DNA from 2 places in the Pseudomonas grandcourensis genome. Region 1 is predicted to be linked to the other one. Evidence: predicted binding sites of a transcription regulator. Region 1 holds the regulator's gene; the other holds the start of a gene.

Region 1 (7,534 bases):
CGCTGTCCAAGGCCGCCGAGGTCAACCTGAATGTTCACGTCGAGCACGAAGCCTGTCCGTTGAACCTGGCCCCCACCTCGTCGACCACCGCCGCCCTGGTCATGGGCGATGCCCTGGCCGTCGCGCTGCTGGAAGCCCGTGGTTTTACCGCCGAAGACTTCGCCTTTTCCCATCCCGGCGGCGCCCTGGGCCGACGCTTGCTGCTTAAAGTGGAAAATGTCATGCATGCCGGGCAAGAGTTGCCGCAAGTACAGCGCGGCACTCTGTTGAAGGACGCGCTGATGGAAATGACCCGCAAAGGCCTGGGAATGACCGTGATCCTGGAAGCCGATGGAAAACTGGCCGGGATCTTCACCGACGGTGACTTGCGTCGCACGCTGGACCGCAGCATCGACATCCATAGCGCTACAATCGACCAGGTCATGACTGCACACGGCAAGACTGCCCGCGCCGAGATGCTCGCCGCCGAAGCGCTGAAAATCATGGAAGACCATAAAATCAACGCGCTGGTCGTGGTCGACCGTGAAGACCGCCCGGTCGGCGCCTTGAACATGCACGACTTGCTGCGTGCAGGAGTAATGTAATGAGTGCAGACCTGCTGCAACGCGGCAAACAGATCAAGCTGGCGGTGTTCGATGTCGATGGCGTGCTGACCGACGGGCGCCTGTACTTCCTCGAAGACGGCAGCGAATTCAAGACGTTCAACACCCTCGACGGCCAGGGCATCAAGATGCTGATGGCCGCTGGCGTACAGACCGCCATCATCAGTGGCCGCAAGACCCCGGTGGTCGAGCGACGAGCCAAAAACCTCGGCATCCCGCATCTCTATCAGGGTCGCGAAGATAAACTGGTGGTGCTCGACGAACTGCTGGCCCAACTCAACCTGAGCTATGAACAGGTGGCCTACCTCGGCGATGACCTGCCTGACCTGCCGGTGATTCGTCGCGTCGGCCTGGGCATGGCCGTGGCCAATGCCGCCGGTTTCGTGCGTGAACACGCTCACGGCATCACCCTCGCCCGTGGCGGCGAAGGTGCCGCTCGCGAATTCTGCGAATTGATCCTGCGCGCCCAGGACCGCCTCGATGCGGCCAATGCGGCGTACCTGTGAGCCCATTATGCTGAGCAAAAAGTTTCGCAACATGCTGATGTTCACTTGCATCGCGGCGATATTCGCCGCGGTTGGCTACTGGAACATCAGCCCGGAACGCTTCCTCGACAAGCCGGTAACGCCGGTCGATGAAAGCGCGATCGACTATTACGCCATCAACGCCCACAGCGTGCAGTACCTGCCGGACGGCAAGCTGCAATATGATCTGGTGTCCGACAAGGTCGAGCACCTGAAGGCGACCGAGGTGACATTGCTGACCAACCCCGACCTGAATGTGTTCCGCGGCACTGAATTCCCGTGGCACGTCCAGAGCCTGCGCGGCGAGGTCAACCCAGATGGCACACAGGTCGAACTGATCGATGACGTGCGAATCACGCGCTTCGACGAGAAAAACCGCAAGACCCTGATCACCAGCACCCGCATGACCGTGTTCCCGCAGCAGCAATATGCGCAGACCGAGCAAGACGTTAGAATCGACGGCGCTGGCGGTGTATCGACTGGCAAGGGAATGAAAGCGTATTTGAAAGAAAGCAGGATACACCTGCTATCGAACGTAAGAGGACAGTATGAGGCTCGTTAAAACCCTCCCGATTTTGCTCAGTCTGGGCGCAGCACTGGGAAGCGTGAGCGCCTGGGCTCTGCCGGAAGATCAACAGCAGCCTATCCGCATTCAGGCCGACGATGCCCAACTGGACGACAAGCAAGGTATTGCTACCTATAAGGGTGACGTGATCATCACCCAAGGCTCGATGAAGGTGACAGGCAACACCGTTACCATCACCCGCACCCCGACTGGCGACATTGACGTAGTGACCTCGGTGGGCAACCTTGCGTACTTCGAGCAATTGCAAACGGCCGGCGATACCAAGCCTGTTCAGGGCTGGGGCGTGACGATCCAGTATCACGCCACGCAAAATCGCGTCGTACTGATCGACAAGGCCAAAGTTGTCGACAAGGACAACAACGTCACCCAAGGCGAGAAAATTGTCTACGACACGGACAAGAAACTCGCCAGCGCCGGTCGCGCCACAGGCAGCAAGGTCACCGAGTCGCGCCCGCGTATCGACATGGTGATCCAGCCGAAGAAGAAAACCGACGAGAAAAAGGCCCAGTAATGGCAACTCTGAAAGCTCAGCATCTGGCCAAGAGCTACAAGAGCCGCCAGGTCGTGCGTGACGTCAGCCTGTCCATCGACAGCGGCCAGATCGTCGGCCTGCTTGGCCCGAACGGCGCCGGCAAGACCACCTGCTTCTACATGATCGTCGGCCTGGTGCAGGCCGACCAGGGCCGCGTCCTGATCGATGATCTGGACGTCAGCCACCAGCCGATGCACGGCCGCGCAAAGGCCGGTATCGGCTACCTGCCGCAAGAAGCATCGATCTTCCGCAAACTGTCGGTGGCCGACAACATCATGGCCATCCTCGAGACCCGCAAGGAACTCGACAAGGCCGGCCGTCGCAAGGAGCTGGAAAGCCTGCTGCAGGAGTTCCACATCAGCCACATCCGCGACAACCTGGGCATGAGCCTGTCCGGTGGTGAGCGCCGCCGCGTGGAAATCGCCCGCGCCCTGGCCACCAACCCGAAATTCATCCTCCTCGACGAACCCTTCGCCGGCGTGGACCCGATTTCGGTCGGCGACATCAAGCAGATCATTCACCACCTCAAGGCCAAAGGCATTGGCGTGCTGATCACGGACCACAACGTTCGTGAAACCCTGGATATCTGTGAAACCGCCTATATCGTCAATGACGGCCAACTGATCGCCGAAGGCGACGCAGAGACCATCCTGGCCAACGACCTGGTCAAGGAAGTGTACCTGGGCCATGAGTTCCGCCTGTAAGCGCTGAGCCGTGCCCAGGCAGTTGCCCGGGCACCTGACCGGCCCACTCACCAGCGCCTCGTGCCGACAAGCGTGGTCAGCCCTCAACAAGGGCAGCGCAGCAACACAGCTTTATAGTTTTTATTGTTACAGCGCTCTAGGCAAACCCTTTAGTTTCAGGCATATAATTTGCTTAAGTTTGGCGCCCCGGCGCCCTGTAGTGGATGGCGCATGTGCGCCGGCGAATAAGGTGTTAAGCCCCTGCCATGAAACCATCGCTAGTCTTGAGAATGGGCCAGCAGCTGACGATGACACCGCAGCTGCAACAGGCCATCCGCCTGCTCCAATTGTCGACCCTGGACCTGCAACAGGAAATCCAGGAGGCCCTGGAGTCCAATCCGATGCTCGAACGCCAGGAAGAAGGCGACGACTTCGACAATTCCGACCCCTTGGCCGACAACGCCGAACAAAAGCCCAACACTGACATCCAGGAGCCCTCCTACCAGGAAAGCGCCCCTACGGTTGATAACCTTGAGGAAGGCGACTGGAACGAACGCATTCCCAACGAACTTCCCGTCGATACTGCCTGGGAAGACGTATACCAGACCAGCGCCAGCAGCCTGCCAAGCAACGACGATGACGAGTGGGACTTCACCACCCGCACCTCGGCCGGCGAAAGCCTGCAGAGCCACTTGCTGTGGCAACTGAACCTGGCCCCGATGTCCGACACCGATCGCCTGATCGCCGTGACCCTGATCGACTGCATCAACAATCAGGGCTACCTGGACGAAACCCTCGAGGAAATCCTCGAAGCCTTCGACCCGGAACTGGACATCGAACTGGACGAAATCGAAGCCGTCCTGCACCGCATCCAGCAATTCGAGCCCGCCGGCATCGGCGCCCGCAACCTGGGCGAATGCCTGCTGCTGCAATTGCGCCAGCTGCCTGCCAAGACCCCTTGGCTGGCCGAGGCCAAGCGCCTGGTCACCGATTACATCGACCTGCTTGGCAGCCGCGACTACAGCCAGTTGATGCGTCGCATGAAGCTCAAGGAAGACGAACTGCGCCAGGTCATCGAGCTGGTCCAGAGCCTCAACCCTCGTCCGGGCTCGCAGATCGAGTCCACCGAAGCCGAGTACGTCGTTCCTGACGTCATCGTGCGCAAGGACAACGAGCGCTGGCTGGTGGAGCTCAATCAGGAGTCAGTGCCACGGCTGCGGGTCAACGCCCAGTACGCTGGTTTCGTGCGCCGCGCCGACACCAGCGCCGACAATACCTTCATGCGCAATCAGTTGCAGGAGGCCCGCTGGTTCATCAAGAGCCTGCAAAGCCGCAATGAAACCCTGATGAAGGTTGCCACCCAGATCGTCGAGCATCAGCGCGGCTTTCTGGAGTACGGCGACGAAGCTATGAAGCCGCTGGTCCTGCATGACATCGCCGAAGCGGTGGGCATGCATGAGTCGACGATTTCACGGGTGACCACCCAGAAGTTCATGCACACCCCCCGGGGCATTTATGAACTGAAGTACTTTTTTTCCAGTCACGTAAGCACCTCCGAAGGCGGCGAATGCTCGTCCACGGCGATCCGGGCGATCATCAAAAAACTGGTTGCAGCGGAAAATCAGAAAAAGCCGTTGAGTGACAGCAAGATCGCTGGTTTACTGGAGGCACAAGGCATTCAGGTGGCTCGCCGCACCGTCGCCAAGTACCGCGAATCCCTCGGGATCGCGCCTTCGAGCGAACGCAAGCGGTTGATGTAGGGCCACGCCACAGCGTTCCAGTGGTAGATCATCTGATCTACCGCTTTATGCACTGGCAACGAAGGAGAAGCTGTATGCAAGTCAACATCAGTGGACACCAACTGGAAGTGACCGAACCTCTTCGCACCTACATCGGCGAAAAACTCGAGCGATTGGAGCGACATTTCGACAAGATCACTAATGTGCAGGTCACGATGACCGTCGAAAAACTGAAGCAGAAAATCGAAGCCACGCTACATATTCCCGGGAATGAAGTGGTCGCCAACGCGGAACATACCGATATGTATGCCGCGATCGACGCACTCACCGACAAGCTGGATAAACAACTCAAAAAGCATAAGGAAAAGACCCAGAGCCTCCTTCAGGGCGCAACCGGTCGTTAACACTCCCTACCCATGATCCGACTTGAAAGTATCCTGACCCCCGGCCGTTCCCTGGTGAACGTGCCGGGAGGCAGTAAAAAGAAAGCCCTCGAACAAATTGCCAATCTGATCGCCCGCGAAGTGCCGGCCCTGGAGATGCAAGATGTCTTCGAGGCACTGATTGCCCGTGAAAAACTCGGCTCCACCGGGTTTGGCAATGGCATCGCCATTCCACATTGCCGCCTCAAGGGCTGTGTTTCGCCCATCAGTGCATTGATGCACCTGGACGCCCCTATCGATTTCGACGCCATCGATGGCGCGCCGGTTGACCTGCTGTTCGTGCTGCTGGTCCCGGAAGCCGCCACCGATGCGCACCTTGAGCTGCTGCGACAGATCGCCAGCATGCTCGACCGCAAGGAAGTGCGCGAAAAGCTGCGTAGTGCTGCAAGCAACGAAGCCCTGTATCAGGTTGTCCTGGACGAGCAAAACGGTCAGTAATCATGCGCTTGATCATCGTCAGTGGCCGTTCCGGCTCAGGTAAAAGTACCGCCCTCAACGTTCTTGAGGACAACGGCTACTACTGCATCGACAATCTGCCTGCCGGCCTGCTGCCGGAGCTGGCCGAACGCGCCCTGGTTCATACCGAGATGTTGCAACCGCTGGTCGCCGTTTCCATTGATGCGCGCAACCTGCCCAGCCACCTGTCACGCTTCCCCGACCTGCTCGAAGAAGTCCGTGCGCGCCACATCCAGTGCGACGTGCTGTACCTGGACGCCGACGAAGAAACCCTGCTCAAGCGTTTCTCGGAAACCCGCCGACGTCACCCCCTGAGCAACGCCAACCGCTCGCTGGCCGAAGCCATCAACGTTGAGAGCGTCCTGCTCGGGCCGATTGCCGACCTTGCCGATCTCAAGATCAACACCACCAACCTGAACCTGTACCAACTGCGCGACGCCATCAAACTGCGTCTGTTGAATCAGCCCGAGCCTGGGACTGCGTTCCTGGTGGAGTCTTTTGGCTTCAAGCGCGGCATGCCGGTGGACGCCGACCTGGTGTTCGATGTGCGCTGCCTGCCCAACCCTTACTGGAAACCGGAATTGCGCGAGCAGTCCGGGCTCGACCAACCGGTTGCCGAATACCTGGCGGCACAGCCGGATGTCGAAGAGATGTTCCAGGACATTTCCACATACCTGCTAAAGTGGCTGCCTCGTTTTGCCGCCAGCAACCGCGCCTACGTCACCATTGCCATAGGCTGCACTGGTGGACATCACCGCTCCGTCTACCTGACCGAGCGTCTGGGGCAGACGCTGCAACAATCCCTGAAGAACGTCCAGGTCCGCCACCGCGACCTCAGCTAAAGGATTCACATCGCGATGCCTGCTCTGGAAATCGAAATCATCAATAAACTGGGCCTGCACGCTCGCGCTTCTGCAAAATTCGTTGGGGTCGCGGGTCAGTTCCCGTGCCAGATCCGGGCCGGTCGTACACCAGAGTCCATGGTCGATGGCAAAAGCATCATGGCGATGATGATGCTGGCCGCCGGCAAAGGCACCACGATCCACTTGAGCACCGAAGGCGAGCAGGAACAGGAAGCGCTGGATGCGCTGGTAGCGTTGATCAACAACTTCTTCGACGAAGGCGAGTAATACAAACCAAAAAGCCCCTCGCCACAAATCAAGCGAGGGCTGTATCCATCACCATCATCAAACAAAACCCCATCAGCAGCCCCAGGCTGGCAAGCTTGTCGTGACCATTGCGGCGTGACTCGGGAATGACCTCATGGGTCACCACCAGCAACATCGCCCCCGCCGCCAGCGCCAATCCCAAGGGCAGCAGCAGTTCAGCCAGACTCACCAGCCACGCGCATAGCAGTGCGAACACCGGTTCTACCAAGCCTGATGCGGCACCGATCAGGAACGCCTTGATCCTGGACATCCCTGCCCCGGCCAGTACCAAAGCGATGACCAACCCTTCCGGCACATCCTGCAAGGCAATGCCCATGGCGAGGCTGTCGGCGTCAGGCATACCACCACCGGCCGAAACACCCACCGCCATGCCTTCGGGAATGTTGTGGGCAATGATCGCAAACACGAACAACCAGATCCGCGGAGGAATGACCGGTCGCTCCAACGTGCCGACCAGCATGTCCGGGCTGACGCCAGAGACCTTCCGATCCACCAGGAACAACCCGAACGCGCCGAGCAGAATGCCGAAGCTGATCAGCCCGCTGGACGCCCAGGGTGACAGGCCAAGCCCTTCGGCGGCAGAGATGCCCGGGACGATCAGCGAAAATGCCGTCGCCGCGAGCATCACGCCAGCGCCAAAGCCAAGCAAAGTGTCGCTGAGCACCTGCGGCATCCGCCGAATCACCAACACCGGCACCGCGCCCAGCGCAGTAGCCAAGGCGCAGATCGCACCACCCTGCAGTGCACGTAGCAACTTCGGCTCAAGGTCGAGCCATGCCAGTCCGTGGGCAACCAATAGG
Region 2 (7,534 bases), 2.4 Mb from region 1:
CAGGTGCCGCTGGAGGTATTGTTCATCGCCGGGTTCCTCTGTTCGCTGGTGCAGTTCTGCCTGTATCCGTTGGCGGTGGCGTTCTCCAATGACCATGTCGAAGGCGATCGCCGGGTGTCCCTGACGGCAATGTTGCTGGTGACCTACGGCGTTGGCGCGAGTATCGGGCCACTGGTGGCAGGCGTGCTGATGAAGCTGTTCGGCAGCCAGATGCTCTATGCCTTCTTCAGTTTCTTTGCGTTGGTGCTGGTATGGCGGATTCGCCCGAAAGCGGTGACCAACCTGCATCAGGTAGACGACGCACCGCTGCATCACGTGGCCATGCCGGACAATATGACAAGTTCGCCACTGGTGGCCTGCCTGGACCCGCGTGTCGATGAACAGGTGGTGCAGGATCAGATGTGCAATCCGGTGAATCCGGAGCCGCCAGCCGAACCGGAATCTGGGCCTGATTCCGATGAGCCACCAGAAGATCCTGACTCGGGCCGCGAGCAGAGCTTTACCGAGGCCAGGCCATAAAACCGGGGCACAAAAAAACGGGCAGTCTCCGCAAGGGACTGCCCGTTTTTTGTTGCCGCTCTATTACATGTCGTCTTTGTCGAAGCGGCGTGCTTCGCGTTGCAACTGGTAGACGAAGCGTTCGACCTGACGCTGCACCAGCCCGCTCATGTTGTGGAAGCGAATGCCGGCGAAGGTGGTGGAAATCCTTTCTTCGAAGTGCAGATAACGCAACTCGACCGGCGCGGTCATCTTGCCAAAGGGCAGGTCGGCGTTGAAACGGTCGTAGACCTGACCCAGTTGCAGGCTGCCGGTGATGTCGCCGTCGAAGCGCAGTTTGCAGCCGGTAGCGGAAATATCCAGCAGCTTGCCGCTGATCGGCGCCTTGAGCTTTTCGCCGTCGAGATTGACGTTGACCAGTTGTGCCAGTTTCAGCGCGGCGCGGAACGCATTGCGGCGCTGGTGGTACACCACTTCATCGGGCAGGGAGCCGCGATAGCAGCGACTGCCAGCGGATTCGTCGATGTTCAACTGGCCGTTGCTTTCCCAGGCGATGCGCACGCCTTCGTGGAAGCCTTCGACCCTGAACGGTTCGCCCGCCAGCAGGTAACGCTCGCCGTCACGGGGAATCATTTCGTCCAGGGCAATCATGTTGCTGTCACGGTCCAGGTCCACCAGGTAGCTCTGGAAGCGCTGGCTGCGCTCGTGGAACGTGATGATCAGCGGGTCATGGCTTTCGAGCAGCTGGCGCAGGTTGCTGGAGATTTCCAAGGGCGTGGAGAGCACCTTGGGTGGCTGCGGAGCATCATCCACGGATAAGGCATTGGACACGGTTAATCAATCTCCAGACAAAATTTGACTACGGCAGGCTATCAGTTTGCCAGTATGTTGCGCGTCTTGATAGAGCGGGGGCATTGACCGGCTTATGCCTGACTGAGCTGGCGCGGCTTGGCAAGCTTGGAGAATGTTCCGCTGGCATCGTAAAGCGCCGGGGTTTCACCGCCGGTGAGGATTTTCAGCTGGGTGGCCGTCGCTGCCTGCTGAATGAGGATCGACTGGCCATTGTTGGCATTGATGGCCTGGCACTGGGCCAGGAGATCGGTCAGCACGTCACTTTGTGCCAGCAACTGCTCGCCAATGCTCGACTGGTCGGCCAATTGTTCCAGACCGCCACGGTTGGTTGGCAGGTTCAGGCTGGCGAGGATTTCACTGCGCTTGCGGCCATGCTGTTCGAGCAAAACGATCAATGCCTGTTTCTGCGCCAGGATGTTCTCGAGCAATGGCATGTCGCGGCCATGCAATGCGAGGGATTCGGTCTGCAGTAATTCCAGCAGGTGTTGCGCTGGAGCAAAGTCGTCGGTGATCAGTTGCAGTAAATTAGTGTCGTGCATGGCTGGCCTTGGGTTTTAAGCGTCCAAAAGCCTGGCGCCGGCGGTGGCCTAGCGCTGGGCTTCGAAGTTGAGCAGTTTGCTGGCTACGCGGTTGCTGTCGACTTTATAGCTGCCATCGGCAATCGCTGCTTTCAACTCGGCCACGCGGGCGTTGTCGACGGCAGGCTGATCGCGCAGCTTGTCAGTGACCTTCTGCAACTGTTGAGCCTCATTGCTGAGATGTACCGATTCCCCGCTTTTGACGGTACCGGCCTGTTCGGCCGCGGACTCCAGCGGCGCGGATTTGCCGGCCTCGGCACTTTCCTTGCTGGCGCTGGTACGTGTACTGCCCGTAAGGGACGAGGAGCTGTTCAAACGGCTGAAATCGATGACCATGATAAAAAAACCTCTGGGAATTTGGACGCTTGCCATGGTTTCGGCCATTCCCTGGAAAACTTTAGGCTCATTTATCAATGAACCTTGCGCGCGCCAGCGCTTGCCGTGCATGGAACACAGTCTAGGGAACCGCCGCGGCAAGCGCCACATTCAGATGAACAGAGCGCCTTACATGGACACTTCCACCTGCCCCGGCGCCATGACCTGCGCCTTGATGACTCGTTGGGAATTGAGGTTTTTCACCCGGATCTGTTCGCTCAGGCTGCCGTTTGACAGTGCTTCGCCCGGCATGCGCACGCTGAGGGTACCGCTACGGGCGGTGATCACCACCTGATCGCCCTTGCGGATGACCTCGGCCTGTTCGATATGCACCAGGGTAATCACCTGGTCGGCGACCATTGGTCGGGTCAGTCGCTGCCCGATCGCCTGATCCAGGGAGGTCAGGTAACCCTGGCTGATGAGGCTGATATCGCGCTCGCGCAGGACCACATCCTCAGGCTCGACAATGGCGGCGCGGCGCAGTGGCCGGGCGCTGGTCACGACATCGCGAAACAGGCGGACTTGAGCGGGTACGAACACCGTCCAGGGGGACGCGCCCTCGCAGCGAACCTTGACCGTGACCCGTCCCAGCGGCTTGGGACTCTCGAGCGTTGCTGTCAATTCCTTGTCGCACATGGGCATGTGCATGCGCGGATCGAGCGGGTTGACCTGGATCTCGTAGCGACCTTCCGTTTGACTGGTAGCCAGATAGTCTTCTACGGTGAATTCAAGAAAGCCCTGAGTGACGCCGATAAGCATGTCAGGCAAGGTAACCGCGTCAGCAAGGGCAGGGCTGCCAGTGTTGAGCAGGCAAACAGCCGCCAGCACGCCGAGCAACTTGCGGTAGGGGGTGGTCAGGCGTCGAAAAAATGTCGGTTCTGTGTTCATAACGATTAAAAAAGCAAGCGCCGTGCCGTTTAGTGATGAAGGCGCGTCGCAACAACACTTGGCGTTGGCGTAGGAGTCTGGGCATGGCTGGTGTAATGGATTCGGTAAACCAGCGCACGCAACTGGTGGGGCAGAATCGCCTTGAGCTGTTGTTGTTCCGTCTCGACGGCCAGCAGCTGTACGGGATCAACGTATTCAAGGTTCGGGAGGTGCTGCAATGCCCCAAACTGACGCTGATGCCCAAATCCAGTCCTGTCGTGTGCGGCGTGGCGAACATCCGGGGGGCGACCATTCCGATCCTTGATCTGGCGATGGCGACCGGCTCCGGCGCGTTGAAGGACAAGAACAACCCCTTCGTGATCATCACGGAGTACAACACCAAGACCCAGGGTTTCCTGGTGCGCTCGGTGGAGCGCATCGTCAACATGAACTGGGAGGAGATCCATCCACCGCCCAAGGGCACCGGACGCGATCACTACCTGACGGCGGTGACGCGGGTCGACAATCAGTTGGTCGAAATCATCGACGTCGAGAAGGTGTTGGCGGAAGTGGCGCCGACGCCGGAAGCGATTTCCGTCGGTGTGGTGGATGTCGAAACCCAGCACAAGGCGCTTTCGTTGCGCGTGCTGACGGTCGACGACTCATCGGTGGCGCGCAAGCAGGTCACGCGTTGCCTGCAAACGGTCGGCGTCGAAGTGGTGGCGTTGAACGACGGCCGGCAAGCGCTGGACTACTTGCGCAAGCTGGTCGACGAGGGCAAGAAGCCGGAAGAAGAGTTCCTGATGATGATCTCCGACATCGAGATGCCGGAGATGGACGGGTACACCCTGACGGCGGAAATCCGCAACGACCCGCGCATGCAAAAGCTTCATATCATCCTGCATACTTCGTTGTCGGGGGTATTCAATCAGGCGATGGTCAAGAAGGTCGGTGCCGATGACTTCCTTGCCAAGTTCCGTCCTGATGACCTGGCATCCCGGGTAGTCGACCGGATCAAAGCAGCAGATATCAGCTAGGGGCCCGTGCCCCTGGCAGTCAACACGATTTAAGAGGCGGCATCATTGTCTACGGGTAATTTGGATTTCGAACAGTTCCGGGTATTCCTGGAAAAAGCCTGTGGCATTTTGCTCGGTGAAAACAAGCAGTACCTGGTCTCCAGCCGTCTCAACAAACTGATGGAACAGCAAGGCATCAAGTCTTTGGGGGAACTGGTTCAGCGCATGCAGACCCAGCCGCGCAGCGGGTTGCGCGAGCAGGTGGTCGATGCCATGACCACCAACGAAACCTTGTGGTTTCGTGACACCTACCCGTTTGAAGTCTTGAAGAACAAGGTACTGCCCGAAGCGATCAAGGCCAGTCCCGGCCAGCGCCTGCGCATCTGGTCGGCAGCGTGCTCGTCGGGCCAGGAACCGTATTCGCTGTCGATGTCCATCGACGAGTTCGAGCGGGTGAACCTGGGCCAGTTACGGATGGGGGTGCAGATTGTTGCCACCGACCTGTCCGGCACCATGCTGAACAACTGCAAGACCGGCGAGTACGACAGCCTGGCCATCGGCCGCGGTCTGTCGCCCGAGCGCCTGCAGCGTTATTTCGATCCGAAAGGGCCGGGGCGCTGGGCGATCAAGGCGCCGATCAAGAGCCGTGTGGAATTCCGTTCGTTCAACCTGCTGGACAGCTACGCGAGCCTCGGCAAGTTCGATATCGTGTTTTGCCGCAACGTATTGATCTACTTCTCCGCCGAGGTGAAGAAGGACATCCTGTTGCGCATCCACAGCACGTTGAAGCCGGGTGGTTACCTGTTCCTCGGTGCTTCCGAAGCGCTGAACGGTTTGCCGGATCATTATCAGATGGTTCAGTGCAGCCCGGGGATCATTTACCAGGCGAAGTGATTTTTCTGGTGTTGTCAAAAAACGGGAGTCCTCAGGGGCTCCCGTTTTTTTATGCCTGAATTATCCCTCCTGCACACCACAAATCCCCTGTAGGAGTGAGCCTGCTCGCGATAGCGGTTTCACATTCGACATATCCGGTGACTGATACACCGTCATCGCGAGCAGGCTCACTCCTACAACAGTTGTTCGGTGGTGTTGGTGAGATGGGACCCAAGCGGCAGAAAAGCGGCATCCGGCGGAAAACCGTTGCCGCTTTTCTGGCATTGCCGCGTTGCCATGGCCGGCAAAGCCCCGGTTTTCGGGGCTTTTTGAATTGGCATGGGGCTTGCTAAGTTGATCCTACGAAAAATCAGGTCACCCGAAGGTTTCCCGACATGAGCATCAGCTTCGATAAAGCGCTCGGTATCCACGAACAAGCCCTGGGCTTCCGCGCCCAGCGTGCCGAAGTCCTGGCCAACAACATCGCCAACGCCGATACCCCGAACTACAAGGCTCGGGACCTGGACTTCTCGAAAGTGCTCGCCGAGCAGAACGAGAAAACCAAAAGCGGCACCTTCGCCTTGAACATGACCAACAGCCGTCATATCGAGGCTGAAGGCCTGGGCAATGGCGACGAATCGTTGCTGTATCGCACGCCGATGCAACCGTCGATCGACCAGAACACGGTGGATGCTCAGCTGGAGCAGTCGAACTACGCGGAAAACGCGATCGGCTTCCAGGCCAGCTTCACCCTGCTCAACAGCAAATTCAAAGGGCTGGTGTCAGCCCTGCGCGGAGAGTAAGCCATGTCTCTATCCAGTGTTTTCAACATTGCCGGTAGCGGCATGAGTGCGCAGACCACGCGTTTGAACACCGTCGCTTCGAACATCGCCAACGCCGAGACAGTCTCGTCGAGCATCGACCAGACCTACCGTGCGCGCCACCCGGTATTCGCCACCATGTTCCAGGGCGGGCAGAGCGGCGGCAGCGATTCGCTGTTCCAGAGCCAGGACGCCGCCGGTCAGGGTGTTCAGGTGCTGGGTGTGGTCGAAGACCAGAGCAATCTTGAAGCGCGCTACGAGCCGAACCATCCGGCGGCCGATGCCAAGGGTTACGTCTACTACCCGAACGTCAACGTGGTGGAGGAAATGGCCGACATGATTTCCGCGAGCCGTTCGTTCCAGACCAACGCCGAAATGATGAACACCGCCAAAACCATGATGCAGAAGGTCCTGACCCTCGGTCAGTGATAAGGGGCGACTCAGATGAGTGTTACCGATTCCACCAGTGGTTTGAGCCTCAAGGATATCCTGGCCAATTCTTCGGTCAAGACCACCTCCACGACTGACGGCCTCGCGTCGGCAACCGGCAGCGCCACGGGCAACAAAGCCTTGGGCAAGGATGCATTCCTGCAGTTGCTGGTGACCCAGCTGAAAAACCAGAACCCGCTGGAGCCGCAAGACAACGGTGCTTTCGTGGCCCAGTTGGCGCAGTTCAGCAGCCTGGAAGGCATCACCTCGCTCAACGACACCGTGAGCGGGCTGGCCAGCAACTACAACTCGTCCCAGGCATTACAGGCTTCGTCGCTTGTGGGGCGTTCGGTCATTGCACCCGGTGACAAGGCTGTGGTCGACACGTCGAAGAGCCTCAGCGGTACGGTGGTGGTGCCATCGTCGGTGGCCGCCACCACCCTGAAGATCACTGATGCGAGCGGCAAGACCGTACGCACCATCGACCTGGGCGCTCAGAAAGCAGGCAACGCCAGTTTCATCTGGGACGGCAAGAATGACGCGGGCGAAACGGTAGCTGCAGGCACTTACACCTTCGGCGCTACCAGCACGATCGACGGGAAGTCCGTGGCGCTGATCACCAACCTGCCAGCGACCGTCAACAGCGTGACGATCAGCCAGACTGGCGGTGAGTTGATGCTCAATCTGGCCGGGCTGGGCACTGTCGCTCTGTCCAAAGTACAAACCATTGGCATGTAAGGCCGACTAACCCGGCACAAAGGAGTGGATTATGTCTTTTAATATCGGCCTTAGCGGTCTCTTTGCATCCAACAAACAACTGGACGTGACCGGCAACAACATCGCCAACGTCGCGACCACCGGTTTCAAGTCGTCCCGTGCAGAATTCGAAGATGTGTACTCGGCAACTCGCCTTGGCACCGGCAGCAAGACCGTCGGCAACGGCGTGCGCCTGTCCAACATTTCCCAGCAATTCGGCCAGGGTGACGTGAGCAACACCGGCAACGTGCTCGACATGGGTATCCAGGGCAATGGCTTCTTCGTCCTGAGCAACAACGGTTCGCTGACCTACACCCGTGCCGGTACGTTCAAGACCGACAAGGATGGCTACGTGACGAACAGCGACGGTACGGCCCGTCTGCAGGGTTATGGCGTGGACTCCAATGGCAAGATCCTCAACGGCGTGTTGACCGACCTGCGGATCGACACCTCCAATCTGGCGCCGAAA

The links. Region 1 encodes sigma-54, which starts transcription at its own class of promoters, with help from an activator protein. Its sites were predicted from a motif close to ANTGGCATNNANNTTGCTNT; they were not measured.
Region 2: the regulator sigma-54 is predicted to act here: its motif matches at 5,393-5,412, upstream of flgB (flagellar basal body rod protein FlgB).

Annotation. Positions count from the first base shown of each region.
Region 1 is NZ_CP150919.1:989,701-997,234, reverse strand. Features, by position in the region: gene AABM52_RS04285 (KpsF/GutQ family sugar-phosphate isomerase) at 1-584, shown strand, start outside; gene AABM52_RS04280 (HAD family hydrolase) at 584-1,108, shown strand; gene lptC (LPS export ABC transporter periplasmic protein LptC) at 1,116-1,688, shown strand; gene lptA (lipopolysaccharide transport periplasmic protein LptA) at 1,675-2,223, shown strand; gene lptB (LPS export ABC transporter ATP-binding protein) at 2,223-2,948, shown strand; gene AABM52_RS04260 (RNA polymerase factor sigma-54) at 3,194-4,687, shown strand; gene raiA (ribosome-associated translation inhibitor RaiA) at 4,762-5,070, shown strand; gene ptsN (PTS IIA-like nitrogen regulatory protein PtsN) at 5,083-5,547, shown strand; gene rapZ (RNase adapter RapZ) at 5,550-6,407, shown strand; gene AABM52_RS04240 (HPr family phosphocarrier protein) at 6,423-6,695, shown strand; gene AABM52_RS04235 (ZIP family metal transporter) at 6,724-7,534, opposite strand, start outside.
Region 2 is NZ_CP150919.1:5,312,063-5,319,596, reverse strand. Features, by position in the region: gene AABM52_RS23790 (MFS transporter) at 1-519, shown strand, start outside; gene AABM52_RS23785 (flagellar regulator YcgR PilZN domain-containing protein) at 583-1,329, opposite strand; gene AABM52_RS23780 (flagellar protein FlgN) at 1,422-1,889, opposite strand; gene flgM (flagellar biosynthesis anti-sigma factor FlgM) at 1,938-2,264, opposite strand; gene flgA (flagellar basal body P-ring formation chaperone FlgA) at 2,433-3,191, opposite strand; gene AABM52_RS23765 (chemotaxis protein CheV) at 3,275-4,207, shown strand; gene cheR (protein-glutamate O-methyltransferase CheR) at 4,253-5,080, shown strand; gene flgB (flagellar basal body rod protein FlgB) at 5,455-5,862, shown strand; gene flgC (flagellar basal body rod protein FlgC) at 5,866-6,309, shown strand; gene flgD (flagellar hook assembly protein FlgD) at 6,325-7,047, shown strand; gene flgE (flagellar hook protein FlgE) at 7,079-7,534, shown strand, end outside.